3 regions of the Rouxiella sp. WC2420 genome follow, and region 3 is predicted to be linked to each of the others. Evidence: predicted binding sites of a transcription regulator. Region 3 holds the regulator's gene; each other region holds the start of a gene.

Region 1 (6,120 bases), 350 kb from region 3:
CCCGGTAACTACATTAAATAAGTGACCGGGGCGAATAAAGAAGCCAACACCTTAGCGGCTTAAAGATAAAGGATATTAGCGACTACCTTGAGTAAGCTCTCTTTTCATATCGATGATCTGTTGATAATCAGCGATACTCGCAGGGCCAATGTGCTGGTTGCCACCCACGGCTTTGACAAAGCAGGCGTGATCTTCTTTATCCAGCTTATTGATAGCCGCCACGACTTTAGCTTTAAAATCGGCGGGTAAAGAGTTGCTGACCAGAATTGGACCGTTCGGGATCAATGGTGACTCCCAAATGATGCGGATTTGCTTCATCAGGTCTGGATGGTCCATGCGCATCATGCGGCCAAAAGCACCCGAGGTATACCCCGTTGACGGATCGCCAATCATTGATGACCAGGCTACTGCACCGGCAAACTGGCCATTCAGCACGCCAAGAATATCTTGCTCGTGGCCGCCAGAGAAAGTGGTACTTGAGAAGAAATGGTTGTACTGATCGTCAGTCGTGCCGCCAAACATTTTCTTGAAGGCGGCATTCGGGATAAGGTAACCCGACGTTGAATCCGGATCGGCAAAGCCAAATGCGGTGCCTTTAAGGTCTTCAACTTTTTTATACTTACTGTCAGCTTTAACCAGCACTACCGAGTGGTAACCACGTGACTGGTCGGTATCATCGACCAGAATACCTTCAATGCTCACCGCTTTTGGATTATTTAAATAAACCGAGGCATAAGAAGAAGGTGACATGCTTAATACCATATCGACTTTCCCACCCAGCAGCCCTTGAATAACTCCAGAGTAGTCAGACGAATTACGTAATTTGGTATCGACATTCAGCTCTTTATCAAAGAACTGCTTTACACACATATTATCGCCGATTTGCTGTGTGGCATTCTGGCCACCAAGAATCCCCAGATTTAATTCTTTTGGTGCATCTGCGGCCATACTATTCATTGCTGCCATTGACCCTGCAACAAATACCGCCAGACGTAATAGCTTCTTCATTTATTATTAACCTTTTATAGTTGGGTGAATTATGCGTTTACCGCTTCACTTTCTTCGCCATAGAGTTTGTGTAAAATAGAATCGGTTAGATAATCTGGATGTCCGTCATAAATAATTTCGCCGTGGGCAATACCAATCACTCGGGTACAGAAATCTTTTACTAGCTCAACCGAGTGCAAATTCACCATCACGGCAATGTTATCTTCACTAACTTTTTTCAGAGCATTCATAATTCGCTGAGTATTTTTCGGATCCAGCGAGGCAACCGGCTCATCGGCCAGCAAAATTCTCGGGTTTTGCATCAGCGCACGGCAGATAGCCACGCGCTGCATCTGGCCGCCCGACAGATTCTCGGCGCGTTGCAGAGCGTGCGGCAGCATGTTGAGCCATTCGAGCAAAGAAATGGCGCGAGCACGGTCTTCGTCATCAAACTGGTTAAAAAAAGACTTCAGGGTTGATGTCTGGCTCAGACGACCCAGTAGCACGTTAGTTAAAACGTCTAGACGAGGTACCAGACAGAAATCCTGAAAAATCATGCCACAACCAGCCCGCCAACGACGCAGGGCCTTGCCGGTCAAACCTGCCAGCTCTTGTTTGTCTCCGCCGTCATAATGGCAAACAACGCTGCCCTCACTTAGAGGAATAGTTCCATTAAGTACGTGCAATAAAGTTGATTTACCCGCGCCCGAGCGACCAATTACCGCAACAAATTCGCCGGCATGCAGTTCGAAATTAATATCATTAAGTACGCGCGTCCCGGATTTGTAGGACTTAACCAGACCTTTCACGTCTAACACTTTATTCTGATGCTGTGGCTGGGCCTGAGGATATTCAGCCTGTGCCAGCTTAAGTTGAGCTTGCGCCATTATGCTGTCTCCGGTTGCTTACAGATTCTGTCGTCCATTAAGCGCGACTTCTGTGACAGATTAATGATGCTTTGATGGCTGAAAGATGACCTTAAAATATTGATATCGGGCATGCTTACTGCCTAATGTAGAAACAACGCCTATGATTAATGGCAGATAGCGGCCCGAGTGCCGACAATAATGACAGGGAGGCAGAATGAAATTTCAGCAACAGTCAACGCCAGCCGATAACAGCGCATTTCTGGAAAAACTCAAGTCGATTGTAGGTAATCGCCATGTCCTGACCTCGGAAAGTCAAACCGAACGCTACCGTAAAGGATTCCGTTCTGGTGGTGGAAAAGCACTGGCCGTGGTATTTCCGCAAACGTTGCTGCAACAATGGCAATTACTGCAGGCCTGCGTCGAGGCCGATAAAATCGTTATTATGCAGGCAGCCAATACTGGGCTGACTGAAGGCTCGACACCCAGCGGGGAGGGTTATGACCGTGACATCGTTATTTTCAGCACCCTTAAGCTAAATGGTATTCAGGTAATTAATGAGGGCAAGCAGATAATCGGTTTCCCGGGCAGTACTTTATATGAGCTGGAAAAACGTCTGAAACCGTTGGGACGAGAACCGCATTCCGTGATTGGCTCCTCGTGCATTGGCGCATCGGTAGTTGGCGGAGTCTGTAATAACTCTGGCGGTTCGCTGATAAAACGTGGTCCGGCCTACACTGAAATGGCGCTCTACGCGCAAATAAACCTGCAGGGCAATCTCGAGCTTATTAATCATCTAGGTATTCACCTTGGCAATTCTCCGCAGGAGATCCTGACTCGTCTTGAGAATGCAGAATATACAGAGGCTGATATCGAATACAGTGAGTTGAAAGCCTCTGACCATGAATATGCCGAGAGGGTGCGCGACGTTGATGCCGATACCCCCTCGCGCTTTAATGCTGACCATCGCCGCTTGTATGAGGCTTCGGGCTGCGCAGGAAAACGCGCCATCTTTGCCGTCAGGCTAGATACCTTCGAGGCGGAAGCACAGCAGCAGGTTTTCTATATCGGAACCGACAATACTGCAGTATTGACCGATTTGCGCCGCAGTATTCTTTCTGAATTCAATAACCTGCCGGTTGCCGGTGAATATATGCATCGCGATATCTTTGATATCACCGAGGTTTACGGTAAAGACACTTTTATCATGATCGATAAACTCGGCACCGATAAAATGCCGGACATGTTCACGGCTAAAGGAAAGTTTGACGCTAAAGCCAATAAAGTGCCGTTTTTGCCGTCAAACTTTAGCGATCGCGTGATGCAGTGCCTGAGCCGGGCCTTGCCCAATCATCTGCCGCCGCGAATGAAAAAATATCGTGATCGCTATGAACACCACCTGTTGTTGAAAATGTCTGGCGCGGGTATCGAAGAAGCACAAAACTTTTTGACCCACTTTTTTGCCGACCGCGACGGCGACTTTTTTGTCTGTAGTGCAGACGAGGGCAAGAAAGCATTTCTGCATCGCTTTGCGGCGGCAGGAGCAGCGGTTCGTTATCACGCGGTTCATGATAAAGAGGTAGAGGATATTCTGGCGCTGGATATTGCCCTGCGCCGCAACGATCGCGACTGGTTTGAGGTTCTTCCGCCAGAGATTGACCAGCAACTGGTGGCAAAACTCTATTATGGGCATTTTATGTGTCACGTTTTCCATCAGGATTATATTGTCAAGAAAGGCGCAGACAGCAAGGCTCTGAAGCACAAAATGCTGGAAATCCTTGATGCCAAAGGGGCCGAGTATCCGGCAGAACACAATGTCGGCCATCTCTATATGGCCAAATCGCATCTGCGAGAGTTTTATCAGCAGGCCGATCCCACCAACAGTTTTAATCCTGGAATTGGTAAAACCAGCAAGTTAAAAGATTGGCAGGGCTAAATCGCAGGATAAAAAAATCCCCGACTGGCGAGTACCGGACGGGGATTTATAGAGCTTCAGTTAATGCGTTAATAATTTGTCCTCATTTAGAAAAGCCGTGAACCATATCCCCACATGATAACCGTCAGCGCCAGTAGAAACTCTAGCACCAGAACCCCCATAGCCAGCGTTGAGCTGGAGAACAGGAAGCCTTCGCGATGGTCAATTTCCAGAAAGTTGGGGATCCCGAGATACAGCAGATAACCGCTGTAACACAGGCCTATCAGCCCGACAAACAGGCACAGCCAGACCAGTGGATACAACGCGACGAGTCCGCTGAGAAACATCGGTGTTGCCACATAGCCCGCGAACACGATACAGCTGTTCAGACTGGGCCGACTTTCGTACCTACGCGCCATCCAATAGATGATTCGGCCCATTAGCGCTACGGCACAAAGGATTAATACATAAAAAGCTACGGCGATAGATGCTGATGTGAGCAAGGAGATTTGCATATTTTGCCCATCACCTAAATTCCATCCGATCTGCGTTGTGCCTATAAATGAACACACCACGGGAATGGCTGCCATCAGCAGGACATGATGAGAATAGACGTGCGAAACCGTTTCATGTTCACGTTGAATGCGTTGCAGTTCGGGACCTGGATGAGACATTAGTCCCCAGACATGATTTACCATGATACACCCCCTTGCCCGCTGCCAGTCGCCTACAGCGGCCCGTTTAAATCCTTTCGCTCTGTAAATTCTCACTTGCGACAGAGATAAAAAGGTGGCGACCTTATAAACAAGTATAGCCTGTCGTGGTATAGGTGCGAGCTGTGGGAAAAATGTTTTCTAAAAGTGGAAGCTGAGTGGGAAAATACTAATCATTTAGGCGGTTTACACCAAGTCAGACAAAAAAATCGCATGACTCAACATCAATTTATGGCTTGCCCGTCCAAACTCCAAACTCCAAACTCCAAACTCCAAACTCCAAACTCCAAACTCCAACTAAGTTTAATGAGTTATTTTACTAATTTTATACTTAATCTATTTATAAAGCAGATTAAAAATTTTGGAAGCTTGGCTTCAATCCATGAGGCTGACACTTTTCTAATTATTAAAACATCAAGACAAAAATTTATCTAAGATAATTGACTTATGGAGCAAAAAAACTAGACGAGGCATTAAGGCAGATGAATTACTTAAATCGATAATTATATTTATGGAATTAAAAAACATCTTTTAACTTGAAAGAAGGATTTTTATTTTTTTAAATCCTATTTTTTAACCTCGAAATTAAAATATATAAAAAAATCACATTAATTAAAACTAAACTTATGATTTTATTGTTATTTTCCTGGGTGCGCTTTTAAAAGGCTGATACACTTCGTGCGGGTGCTCAGAATCGATCAGGTCTGAGCATGTTTTATTAACTATTCTAATAACGGATTATCTGTTGCAAGAATGGATGAGTTTGTAAAGACCAGAAAGAGAAGAGCCCCGAATAATTATTAGTTAATTCGGGGCGCCATCTTTACACCCAAGAACGTAAAGGTAGCGCCTTTTTTACTTAAAAACAAGTAGAAGGAGGCACTAATGCCTTATAAACCTATAGCAGCTGTTCTGATAGTTATCGCAATTTGTACTTCATGGATATTGCACGCGGCAATAACCGAGAAATCGCTTTGTGAAATAAGTATCAAGAATGGATTGTGGGAGGTTGCGGCATTATTATCTTGCGATACTGTGAGATAATGCGACTCAACGGCGGGGGTTCGCTCCCGTCTGTTGAACGTTGTTGGCGTAGATTCTTAAGCACCCGTTTTTTTTCAATAAAAAAGGCTCCCTCGGGAGCCTTTCCATTATGTTCCAGCGTTTACTTAGTTGCTGGATTTTGCAGTGCTGCATCACCTTTAAGCAGTTTGCGCGCGTCCGCCGCCTGCTCTGCAGTAACCATTGGAGCCGCGTTGCCCCAGCTGTTACGCACGTAGGTGCTGACATCCGCCGCCTGCTGGTCGGTCAGCTTCCAGCCAAACTCAGGCATTGCTGCGCTGGTTGGGTTGCTGTCCGTTGCTGCGCCCTGCGCGCCAACCATAATAACGTGCAACACGTTGGTTGGAGCTTCGGCCTGCAATGCGTTATTTCCCTTCAGTGCTGGCACCATGTTGCGCACGCCTTCACCGTTAGACTGGTGGCAGGCCGCGCAGTTGCTCAGGTAGATGTCTTTACCTCGCGCCATTACGTCCTGAGTGTTAACCAGCGTCTGGGTCTCGTCTTTGCTGCCCGGCAAGCTCTTCAGATAAACAGCAATTGCCGTCAGATCCTGCTTGTTCAGGTGTTGTAGAGAGTT
Region 2 (6,120 bases), 990 kb from region 3:
ATCGAGATCCATACGCGCAAAGGCATCCAGCACGTCGTGCAGCATCTGTACGGTGTGACGGCCCAATGATTCCAGACTCACCAACAGCGGCTGATGCAGATGAGAGAATTTCTCCAACGCGGTGCGACAGATTTTATCGGCCACATCGCCGATGCGTTCCAGCTCGGAAATCGTCTTGATGATCGCCATAACCATACGCAGATCGCTGGCAGTGGGTTGACGTTTAGCAATAATCCGCACGCAGGCTTCATCAATCGCCACTTCCATCATGTTTACTTTGTCATCACCCTTGATGACACGCTCGGCCAGCTCAGCATCCTGATTGTGCATCGCGGTGATGGCATCGGTAAGCTGCTGTTCAACCAGGCCGCCCATCGCCAATACCTGAGTGCGGATATGTTCAAGTTCGGCATTGAACTGGGCTGAAATATGTTTATTGAGATTCAGATTGTCCATCTTGTTTCCTCTCTACCTTGAAGAGCATCAACCGTAGCGGCCAGTAATGTAGTCCTCGGTCTGCTTTTGAGCAGGTGAGGTGAACAATGAGTCAGTATCACTGTATTCAATCAATTCGCCGAGATACATAAACGCAGTGCGGTCCGAGCAGCGAGCTGCCTGCTGCATGTTATGGGTCACGATCACCACCGTATAGTCGGATTTCAACTCGGTAATCAGCTCTTCGATGCGGCCGGTCGAGATCGGATCCAGCGCCGAGCAAGGCTCATCAAGCAGTAAAACATCAGGACGAATGGCGATACCGCGAGCGATACACAAACGCTGCTGCTGACCACCAGACAAACTGTAACCGCTCTGATGCAGCTTATCTTTCGACTCATTCCAAAGTGCCGCTTTGGTCAAAGCCCACTGCACGCGCTCATCCATGTCGGTACGCGACAGCTTCTCAAATAAACGCACGCCAAAAGCGATGTTGTCGTAAATCGACATCGGGAACGGGGTCGGCTTTTGAAATACCATGCCGACCTTGGCGCGCAGCAGGGCGATATCCTGCTTATCTACCAGAATATTTTCGCCGTCGAGCAAAATTTCACCCTCGGCACGCTGATCAGGATATAGCTGATACATCTTGTTTAAAGTGCGCAGAAGCGTCGATTTACCGCAGCCAGACGGGCCGATAAAAGCGGTAACTTCGTTTTTGGCAATATCCAGGGAGATGTTTTTCAGCGCATGGAATTTGCCGTAATAAAAATTCAGATCGCGGACCTGGATTTTACTGTTGGATGCATCGGTCATTCGACTCATTAAGACATCTCTCTTTAATCAAAATTTTTATAATTACTGCTTTTTCTGGGCGAAGATCACGCGAGCAATGATGTTCAGCAGCAGTACGCATACAGTAATTAGCAGAACGCCAGCCCAGGCCAAGTCCTGCCATTCTGCAAACGGGCTCATGGCAAATTTAAATATGGTGACCGGAAGGTTGGCGATAGGCTGCATTAAATCGGTGCTCCAAAACTGGTTGGAGAGCGAGGTAAACAGCAGCGGCGCGGTTTCACCGGCAATACGCGCGATAGCCAGCAGAACACCCGTGATAATTCCAGAGACTGAGGCCTTCAGCGTAATGGCTGAAATCATTCTCCATTTCGGCGTTCCCAATGCATAGGCCGCTTCACGCAGACTGTCAGGCACCAGTTTCAGCATGTTCTCGGTGGTACGAATCACGATAGGAACCTGCAGCAGCGCCAGCGCCAGAATCCCCGCCCAGCCTGAAAAGTGACCCATTTTTGCCACTACAATGGTGTAAACAAACAGTCCGACCACGATGGAAGGAGCAGACAGCAGGATATCGTTAATAAAACGAATCACCTCGGCCAGCCAAGATTTACGCCCATATTCAGCAAGATACACACCGGCAAGGATCCCCAGCGGAGTACCAACCACTGTAGACCAGAGGATCAAAAGTCCGCTGCCGGCAATGGCGTTTGCCAAACCACCGCCTGCAGTGTTTGGCGGTGGCGTGTTTTGGGTAAACAGCGCCAGCGACATACCGTCGATACCTTTGGTTACCGTGGTAAACAAGATCCAAACCAGCCAGAACAGGCCAAAAACCATGGTCGCCATTGATAACAACAGCGCGATACGGTTCTTCTGGCGTCGCCAGGCCTGACGTTTGCGACGGGATTCAAACAGCGCATCGTTGCTTTGCATTTCAAGAGTTGCCATCTTAACGCCCCTCATTCTTAGCCAGACGCAGAATCATCAGCTTTGATAGCGCCAACACGATAAAGGTGATCACGAACAGGATCAGGCCTAGCTCCATCAGGGCCGAGGTATGCAGGCCCGATGCTGCTTCGGCAAATTCGTTGGCCAACGCCGAGGTAATACTGTTACCCGGCATGTACAACGAGGCACTATCGAGCTGGTAAGTGTTACCGATGATAAAGGTCACTGCCATGGTTTCACCCAAAGCGCGTCCGAGGCCAAGCATCACGCCGCCAATAACGCCGTTCTTGGTGAAAGGTAAAACGATACGCCAGATAACTTCCCAGGTCGTACAACCGATGCCGTAGGCCGATTCTTTCATCATCACTGGCGTCTGCTCGAACACGTCGCGCATCACAGAGGCAATGTAGGGGATGATCATGATCGCAAGAATTACGCCAGCCGCCAGGATACCAATACCAAACCCCGGACCCGCGAAAAGTGCACCAATAATTGGAATGCCTGAAAGAACATCGCCGACAGGTGTTTGAAAATAAGTCGCAAATAAAGGAGCAAAGACAAACAGGCCCCACATGCCGTAAACGATACTCGGGATAGCCGCCAGCAGTTCGATAGCGATCCCCAGGGGACGTTTCAACCAGTTAGGCGCCAGTTCAGTCAGAAACAGTGAGATACCAAAGCTGACCGGGACAGCTATCAGCAGAGCAATGACCGAGGTAACAATCGTGCCATAAATCGGCACCAGCGCACCAAATTGCTCATTGGGTACATCCCAGGTTTTATTCCACAGGAAAGAAAAGCCAAACTTTTCCATGCTAGGCAAGGAAGAAATGAATAACGAAACGATGATCCCGCCGAGCAGGAATAGCACAATCAGCGCAGCCAGTTTAACCAGCGCGCCGAAGATGATGTCACCGTTCTTGCTTGGTGCTTTGATGGACGGCGTTTTTTCAGCCATAACACTCTCTTCTTATTCAGATTTATTTCTCCCCCGACAAGGGTTTATCGGGAGAGATTGAGACAGAAGACTCGTACTTTATATCACCAGCAATCCTAAGCCAAAGGCTTAGTAGACTGACTTACCGCTGCTGTCTTTAACGTTGCTTTTCCAGGCTGTCTGGATTTGAGAAACAACAGACTGTGGTAAAGAAGCGTAATCCAGACCGGTAGTCAGCTTGTCACCGTTTTTATAGGCCCAGTCAAAGAACTTCAGCACTTCCGCGCCTTTGGCCGCGTCTTGCTGTTGTTTATAGACCAGAATAAAGGTGGTGGAAGAGATTGGCCACGCATTGTCGCCCTTCTGGAAAGTCAGATCCTGAGCAAAGGTTTTGCTCCAGTCTGCGCCTTTGGCTGCCGCGCTGAATGACTCTTCTGAAGGAGAAATCGCTTTACCGCTGGCATCAACCAGTTTGGTGTAAGTCAGATTGTTTTGCTTGGCGTAAGCATACTCAACATAGCCGATTGAACCTGGCAGACGTTGTACAAAAGCAGCAACGCCGTCGTTGCCTTTACCGCCTAAACCGACAGGCCAGTTTACGGTAGTACCCACGCCGATGTCTTTTTTCCAGTCCGCGTTAGCTTTGGACAGGTAGCTAGTAAATACGAAAGAAGTACCAGAACCATCGGCGCGACGAACCACGGCGATGTTGGTATCAGGCAGTTTTACGCCTGGGTTCAGCTTAGTTATCTCTGCATCATTCCATTTTTTGATTTTGCCCAGGTAAATATCACCCAGAGCTTTACCATCCAGAGTCAACTCACCGGATTTCACACCAGGAATGTTTACTGCCAGAACAACACCACCGATAACGGTAGGGAACTGGAACAGGCCGTTCTTCTCGAGATCAGCGTCGCTCATAGGCGCATCTGATGCTCCGAAGTCCACGGTTTTGGCAATAATCTGCTTTACGCCGCCGGAAGAACCGATGCCTTGGTAGTTAACTTGAACACCGGTAGATTTATTGTAAGCATCAGCCCATTTTGCATAAACTGGAGCAGGGAAAGTACCGCCTGCGCCAGTCAGATTAGTTGCTGAAAAGGCAGACATTGCTGTTAAAGAGAAAGTCGCTGCCACAATACCGGCGACAGTTGTACGCATCAGTTTCATATTCCACTCCTGGTGGTTATCTACCCTATGACATTGGAGTTGCAGCAACACAGTAAGTGAACGAATCCCGATAGGCCTACAGTAGTAAGTAATTCGGGTAAGCGAACGTCGCTGATACAGCTGTAGCTTCAATTACAACGGATAATTTTGATTCGACTCAAGTCGAAGCTTAGTAAAGTGTTTAGCACAGGAGCAAAATAGGACAGTTTAGTGACACTAAAATGTAGGTTATATGACAGTTTTGTGACAGCGTGCAATTTATGAACTTATACGTTACCGAATAACCTCCCGCAACCCCAGGCGCAGCTGGTAATCGCCGTAGGCGATCGATTTTTCGAAGGTAAATCCGCTTTTAATAGCTTGTTTAATCGCAACAATATTATCGGGCATCACAAGACAACAAACAGGACGGCTCAACGTTTTATCCTGCCAGTCGAGGATGGCACATTTCGCTTCATAGCCATAACCAAAACCGTGGAAGTCAGAGTGTAATAATGTCCCAATTTCCAACATGTCAGGCATTGATGGCATGGTGTCTCGCTTAAAGTCTGCGAATCCTATCTCACCGATAATAGTATTACAGGGTTTCAGTTTGATTATCCAATACCCAAAACCCAAAACCCAGCGTTGCCCACATGCCATGGTACTGTAACCACAGTGACCAGCAAGCCTCTCGCCCTATCACCCCTGGAGGAACAAATCGCATAGCTATATCATCTTGATAGATATGCAACATTGCAGGAAAATCCTCCACACTGCACCCGCAGAGAATTAATCTGTCTGTTTCGATAATTGGTATGACGCTTTCCATTATGATTCCTTCGCCAATTTAACATAATTCGCTTGTGAGGTTTTTATCTCGGGCTTGGATTTCAGCTGGTTTTTGCATGCCTGTTTCAACCAGACGCGATCAATTTTACCGGTTGCCGTTTTAGGCAATTCTTCCATCACCGTAAAATCGTAGGGCAACATGTAGTCGGGTAGAATTTCAGCGATTTTTTCCTGTATCAGCGCTAACCCTTGATTGACGTCTTTAAGACTCAGGCAAACGTGAAGCGTTGCGCCGTATTTTTCATGAGGTAAAGAGACAACAGCCACCTCTTCGACTTCTTCAATAGATGTAAACGCGTTCTCAACGTCGCCAATTTCGACCCGATAACCGCGGGTTTTCACCATATTATCCATCCGGCCTTTGTAAATGATCTCCCCTTTTTCATTGATATAACCATAATCTCCGGTGCGAAACGCCAATGTCGGATACTGATGAAAGGGGCTTTGGATCAGCTTCTCGCGCGTCAGTTCAGGCGCGGTAAAATACCCGGCAAACACCGTACTGCCACGCACCAGGATCTCCCCTGACTCGCCGTGTGGCAGTAAATTCATTGCTTCATCAACGATATAGATTTCCGTATCGTCGACAGGGAAACCGATCGGTATTTCGCTAGTTTCCGTAGTTGGCTTTGAAACGTGCTGGCAGGTCACGATGTTAGTTTCTGTTGGACCATAAATGTTGGCCACGGCGGTAGTCGGCAGACAGTCCATGACGCGGCGCAGCCAGCAGGGCGAGAAAGGCTCTCCGGCGTAAAGCAGCGTTCGCAGACTCGGTATTCCGCGCTGCAATTCACCTTTACTTAACCAGCGGATATAGGCCGAAGGCACGGTGTACACCACGCTAACGTTTTTATCACGCATATAGCTCACCACATTGAGCGGCGAGTTATCAAAATTCTCGGGGACGATGACCAGACAAGCGCCGCTGAGCAAGGTAGTAAAAATATCAAACACTGAAAGGTCAAACTGCAAAGGCGCGCGACTGAACACTCGATCGCCTG
Region 3 (6,120 bases):
AGCGTAGGTTTTCGCCAGCTCTTCCGGATTATCGCCACGGGCAATGATCTGCTTTTTCTGGTCTTCTGAGCACAGGTACGCCCAAACGGTGTCATCCAGTTGCAGGTAACGACAACCGGCGGCGTAAAACGCCTGGATAGCGTCGCGGTAAACTTGAGCTAAATCGTTGAAAAAGTCTTCCTGATTTGGATACACGCCTTTAACCGCATCACGGTTGAAACGGAAGTGCATCACGCTTGGGCTAGGGATAGTCATTTTAGCTACCGCATCGCCACTGATGCTTTTCAGAAAGCTGAAATGTTCAATCATCGGGTGATCGCCAAAGGCAATCTTATCAACCACTTTGATACTGCGAGATTTGGTCTGCACGCCGTTGAACTGAATGCCCTGCTCTGCATCATAACCTTCAACGCCCTGCAGACCCTCGAAGAAGTCAAAGTGCCACCACGCGCGGCGGAATTCACCATCAGTGACCACTTGCAAACCGGCTTCGCGCTGCTGCTCAACCACGCGGCGAATTTCGCTGTCTTCAACCGCACGCAGCTGCTGAGCATCGATTTCACCGGCTTTAAACTGCTGACGTGCTTGCTTTAGCGCTTCTGGACGCAAAAAGCTACCAACGACTTCGGCGCGATAAATTGGGTTTGATACTGACATTATGAACTCCTGGCAAAAGCCCCGACGAACCTGTCGCCGTGACATTGATTAATGGGTAGCACGACATCCCGGAGATTAGTTAACAATGTTAATAATACCGAGAAGTTACATTAGACATCTGGATGTCTAAACGGCTTTAAATCTATGCTGCCATGAATAGTGTTCATCACCAAACGAGGAATTCTCACATCACATGAAATAAATTCATGATCGGGCGTCACAATTTCACGTTGCCCAAAGTGTGAACTGATTAAATAAGATTAAAACGGACCATCGCTGATCCGTTTATCGTGAAGATTTAATGCTTAACGCGGTGATGGTGAGGCAATTGAGGAGCATCGACAATCAGTCGATAAGGCAATGTGAATAGAAACCGCGTCCCTACCCCGACTTCGCTTTCTATATCCAACTTTGAATGATGATGACTGAGCGCATGTTTGACGATAGCCAGCCCCAGCCCGCTGCCACCGGTCTGCCGTGAACGCGCCTTGTCTACACGATAGAAACGCTCGGTCAGCCGGGGAATATGCTGTGGTGCAATGCCCGGGCCGTTATCGCTGACCTGAAACTGTGCGCCCTGCGCGGTCTGCTGCCAGCTAACTTCAATGCGCGTGCCCGCTGGCGTGTGATTGACCGAGTTATACACTAGATTCGAAACCGCACTGCGCAGCTGCTCGTCGTTGCCATAAACTTTAAGCTGTTCATTGATTTTGAATACAATTTCATGGCGACCATTGCTTAGCGTCTGCACCTCGCGCTCCAGCATGCCCAACATTCCTGGCATGTCGACTTTCTCCTGCAAATCAATGTTGGTTGCCGCCTCGATACGCGATAAAGTCAGCAACTGTTTAACCAGCCCGTCCATGCGCCGCGTCTGTTCCTGCATAGTATCCAGCGCTTTACTGCGGAACGGCTCCTTCAGCGCCTCGTCGTCCATCATCTCAAGATACCCTTGCAACACTGTCAGCGGTGTGCGCAGTTCATGGCTGACATTGGCAAAGAAGTTTCGACGAGCGCCTTCCAGCTGGCGCATCTGGGTGACATCACGCGCCACAATCAATAGCTGCCCTTCCGAATACGGCATGACTCGAAATTCAACGTAGTGATTGTTATTAAGGTGCAAGTTAAGCGGACGGGTAAAGTCGCGGCTCTGGATCCAGACGCGTAGTTCGGGATAACGCAGCAGGTTAAACAGGTGTTGGCCGTTGTCTTCCGGCCAGCGGAAACCAAGCAGTTCCTGTGCCAGGCCGTTGCACCAGAAGATATTGCCTTCTTCCGTCGTCAGTACCACGGCGTCAGGGAGGGATTCAGCTCCGCTGCGGAAGCGTTTAATCAGCAGCGCCAGTTCGCGCCTTCTGCGCCGGTTACGCATCTGCATCTGATTAAGGCCATAAAATAGCGGTTCCCAGCTCCATAATCCGCTGGGAGGAGTAATACTTCGGTCAAGCCACAGCCAGTGTGAAAGTTTAAGCTGATTAAAATAATTCCAGCCCAGAGCCGCCACTAAAGAAGCCAGCAATAACCAGGGCAAATAGCCAATAAAAATGGCTAATATCAGCGCCGGACAGCAAAACATAAATAATTCGCCGGCCAGCCGACTCCACGATAATCGTTCTAGCACACAGTATCTCCGCTGTGAGTGAAAGATATAACATCATCAATTCATACCCAATATATTTCACGATGCCCGTAAAGGTGCAACGTGAAATAGCTGAGGTATTAATTAATAGCGGGTTGAGAATCTATAACCCGTTCCACGCACCGTTTGGATCATACGGTCATGACCGCTGGTTTCCAGTGCTTTGCGCAGGCGGCGGATATGTACATCCACTGTACGATCCTCGACGTATACGTTAGTGCCCCAGACGTTATTGAGCAACTGTTCACGGCTGTAAACGCGCTCGGAATGGGTCATAAAGAAGTGTAGAAGCTTGAATTCGGTAGGCCCCATGTCCAGCGCAAGCTCGTTGGCCATCACACGGTGCGAGGATGGATCCAAGCTTAACCCTTTCATATCAATAACTTCTTCGACCGCCATTGGTGAGATACGACGCATAACTGCTTTAATGCGCGCCACTAACTCTTTAGGCGAAAACGGCTTGGTAATATAGTCATCCGCGCCAACTTCCAGCCCGCGAACGCGGTCTTCTTCTTCGCCACGGGCGGTCAGCATCATCACCGGAATATCGCGGGTCAGCGCTTCGCGTTTTAGATGTTTAATAAACTGAATTCCGGATCCACCGGGCAACATCCAATCGAGTAAAATTAATTCCGGGTAAGGTTCAATCAAACGATTGACCGCCGAATCGAAATCTTCAGCCTCAATGGCTTGATAACCATTTTGCTCAAGCACAAAACAAACCATTTCACGGATCGGTGCTTCATCTTCCACAACTAATATGCGTCTAGCCATTTTGATAGCCTGCCAAATAAGTTAGCGAACTTAATTTTGATTTCGGGCGCCATTATGCGTCAGTTTTGTGACAGATTTATGAAAAACAATTTCGAGTGTAATTAAGTGTAGCCAAGCCGTCATATTAAGTTCAGGCACATGACATGGTTATGATTTTTCGGGGACAGAGAAGGTCGTGGGCGTTTATACTTGCCGCCTGTTACAGCCACCGCGAGACCCCCATGCGACTGATTCACACCTCTGACTGGCATCTCGGCCAGTACTTTTTTACCAAAAGCCGTGCGCCTGAACATCAGGCTTTTCTTGACTGGCTAATCGGACAGGTTGAACAGCATCAGGTCGATGCGGTGATTGTCGCGGGGGATATTTTCGATACCGGCTCGCCGCCAAGCTATGCGCGCGAACTGTATAACCGCTTTGTGGTGAACTTACAGCAGACAGGCTGCCAGCTGATTGTGCTGGCGGGAAACCATGACTCAGTCGCTACGCTGAACGAATCTCGCGAGCTGCTTTCCTGCCTCAATACTCAGGTGATCGCGACTGTCGGTGAGGATATTTCTCGCCAGGTGATTACCCTGAAAAACCGCGAGGGTCAGCCGGGGGCAATACTTTGTGCAATCCCGTTTTTACGCCCGCGCGATCTGCTGGCTAGTCAGGCAGGGCAATCCGGTAGCGAAAAACAGCTTGCATTACAAGAAGCTATCGCCGGACATTATTCAGCGCTTTATCAGGCAGCCTGCGATCATCGCCAGCATCTCGGCGTGGCGGTGCCGATTATCGCTACCGGCCATCTGACCACTGTCGGTGTAACCACTTCCGACTCGGTGCGAGACATTTATATCGGTACCTTAGACGCCTTCCCCGCTCAGGCCTTCCCGCCGGTAGATTACGTGGCGTTGGGGCACATTCACAAAGCGCAGAAAATCGCCAGGACCGAGCATATTCGCTACAGCGGCTCGCCAATCCCCCTGAGTTTTGACGAAGCCAGCAATGAAAAAAGCGTTTATCTGCTGGATTACACCGCCGATCAACTTAACAGTATTGAAACATTGGCGATCCCGCGCTCTCAGCCGATGGAAATCATTAAGGGCACACTGGCCGAGATTGAAAAACAGCTGCAGTCCTATGAAAAAAATCAGGAAACGCTGCCGGTTTGGCTCGATATTGAAGTCGCGACGCAGGATTATCTCAGCGATATCCAACGGCGTATCCAGCAGCTTACCGATCCGTTGCCGGTGGAGGTCGTGCTACTTCGGCGCAGTAAAGAGCAGCGTCTGAGCGGTCTGTTACAGCAAGAGAAAGAAACGTTGAAAGAGCTTAGCGTCAGCGAAGTGTTTGAACGCCGACTGGCGCAGGAAAATACCCCTGAAGAGGGCCGCCAGCAGCGGATACGCACCCTGTTCTCGCAGGTGCTGGAACAGGTCGAAAACGGCCATTCTGCCGGAGAAACCAGCCAGTGAAGATCCTGTCATTACGATTAAAAAATATCAATTCACTGGAAGGTGAATGGAAAATTGATTTCACCGCCGAACCCTTCGCCAGTAATGGACTTTTTGCTATTACTGGCGCAACCGGGGCCGGTAAAACCACCCTACTCGACGCAATTTGCCTGGCGCTGTATCACCAAACGCCGCGCCTGGATGTGTCTCCGAGCCAGAACGAATTGATGACCCGCCATACCGCAGAATCGCTGGCCGAGGTCGAGTTTGAGGTTAAGGGCGTAGGCTATCGCGCCTTCTGGAGCCAGCGCCGGGCGGGTAACTCGCCAACCGGTAATTTGCAGGCACCAAAGGTCGAGCTGGCACAACTGGCCGACGGCAAAATTCTCGCCGACAAAGTACGCGATAAGCTTCCGGCGATTGCCGAGCTGACGGGGCTGGATTTTGGCCGTTTTACCAAATCGATGATGCTCTCTCAGGGGCAGTTTGCCGCCTTCCTTAACGCCAGGGCCAACGAACGAGCCGAACTGCTGGAAGAGCTGACCGGCACCGAGATTTATGGACGACTGTCTGCACAGGTATTCGATCGTCATAAACAGGCGAAGATCGACCTCGATCTGCTGCACCAGCGCGCCGCCGGTATTGAATTACTCAGCGAGGAACAACGCCAACTGCTCGAACAAGAATTAACTCAGCTGGGATTGCAGGAAACCACGCTCAGCCAGCAAACAGTGGAACAACAGCAAGGTCTAAACTGGCTGCAACAGTGGAAAAACATTCAGCAAAAACAGCAACAATACCAACAACAGCTTGTCGATGCCGAAAGTCAGGCGCAACAGGCCGAGCCGCAATTAAAGCAGCTGGCGCGCAGCGAACCGGCGGAAAAGCTTCGCCCGTTGTTAAAAGATCGCCAGCGCTATCAACAGCAGCAGGCTGATTTACAGCGGCAGCTAACGCAGCTCGGTGAGCAGCAGCAACAGTTGCAACATTCCAAAACCCCTTTAAATGAGGCTCTGGAAAAAGCGCTGCATCATCAGCAGCAACAGGCCGCCGAACAACTGCGGCTAGAGAAGCTAATCGAGGAGCAAGTCCAGCCGCTGGACAGCAAAATCCATCATTTGCAGGAAAAGCTGAGCGACGATCGGCAAAGGCATCTTAAACAGCAAAACCAGCAGCGGGAATTGGCTGAAGAGCTACAAAAATTGGCTAGCGAGCAAACTGCCTCGGCGCAAAGAAATCAGCAATTTCAGGCTAAAGAGGCCGAACTTGTTGCACAGTTGAATAGCCAAACGCAGCAGCAAAGCGCGCTGGAAGCACAGTCGCCGCAGACCGCTTTACGCAGTCAACATTCGGAACTGGTCGGACTGCGCCCCGTTCGCCAGCAACTCTCCACCCTTCAGCCGCTGTTTCAGCAAGTATCCCAGCGGATTAGCCAGCAGCATCTGGAATTTGACGCACGCGAGGGAGAGCTGCTCGAGGCTGAAAAAAATCTTAACCAGACGCGTGAAAAGTACAAGCAGCAAAAACAGCATCTGAACGATGTCGAAAAACTGCTGGCGCAGGAGCAGCTGATTGTCAGTCTTGAAGCAGAACGCTCTCGCCTGCAAACCG

Evidence for each region. Region 3 encodes PhoB, which activates phosphate uptake and scavenging genes when phosphate is short. Its sites were predicted from a motif close to CTGTCATAAAACTGNCNNAT; they were not measured.
Region 1: a site for PhoB is predicted at 1,925-1,944, ahead of phnC (phosphonate ABC transporter ATP-binding protein). Genes of this name have one in related genera too.
Region 2: a site for PhoB is predicted at 4,519-4,538, ahead of pstS (phosphate ABC transporter substrate-binding protein PstS). Genes of this name have one in related genera too.

The regions. Positions count from the first base shown of each region.
Region 1 is NZ_CP165628.1:3,916,826-3,922,945, forward strand. Features, by position in the region: gene phnD (phosphonate ABC transporter substrate-binding protein) at 76-1,008, opposite strand; gene phnC (phosphonate ABC transporter ATP-binding protein) at 1,038-1,874, opposite strand; gene dld (D-lactate dehydrogenase) at 2,071-3,789, shown strand; gene AB3G37_RS18150 (Yip1 family protein) at 3,876-4,466, opposite strand; gene AB3G37_RS18155 (Hok/Gef family protein) at 5,367-5,525, shown strand; gene AB3G37_RS18160 (cytochrome c) at 5,647-6,120, opposite strand, start outside.
Region 2 is NZ_CP165628.1:5,257,919-5,264,038, reverse strand. Features, by position in the region: gene phoU (phosphate signaling complex protein PhoU) at 1-456, opposite strand, end outside; gene pstB (phosphate ABC transporter ATP-binding protein PstB) at 484-1,251, opposite strand; gene pstA (phosphate ABC transporter permease PstA) at 1,294-2,181, opposite strand; gene pstC (phosphate ABC transporter permease PstC) at 2,183-3,139, opposite strand; gene pstS (phosphate ABC transporter substrate-binding protein PstS) at 3,248-4,288, opposite strand; gene AB3G37_RS24205 (GNAT family N-acetyltransferase) at 4,562-4,930, opposite strand; gene AB3G37_RS24200 (GNAT family N-acetyltransferase) at 4,866-5,099, opposite strand; gene AB3G37_RS24195 (hypothetical protein) at 5,099-5,464, opposite strand; partial or broken gene AB3G37_RS24190 (AMP-binding protein) at 5,660-6,120, opposite strand, start outside.
Region 3 is NZ_CP165628.1:4,265,923-4,272,042, forward strand. Features, by position in the region: gene AB3G37_RS19775 (cobalamin-independent methionine synthase II family protein) at 1-657, opposite strand, end outside; gene phoR (phosphate regulon sensor histidine kinase PhoR) at 956-2,278, opposite strand; gene phoB (phosphate response regulator transcription factor PhoB) at 2,381-3,070, opposite strand; gene sbcD (exonuclease subunit SbcD) at 3,292-4,530, shown strand; gene sbcC (exonuclease subunit SbcC) at 4,527-6,120, shown strand, end outside.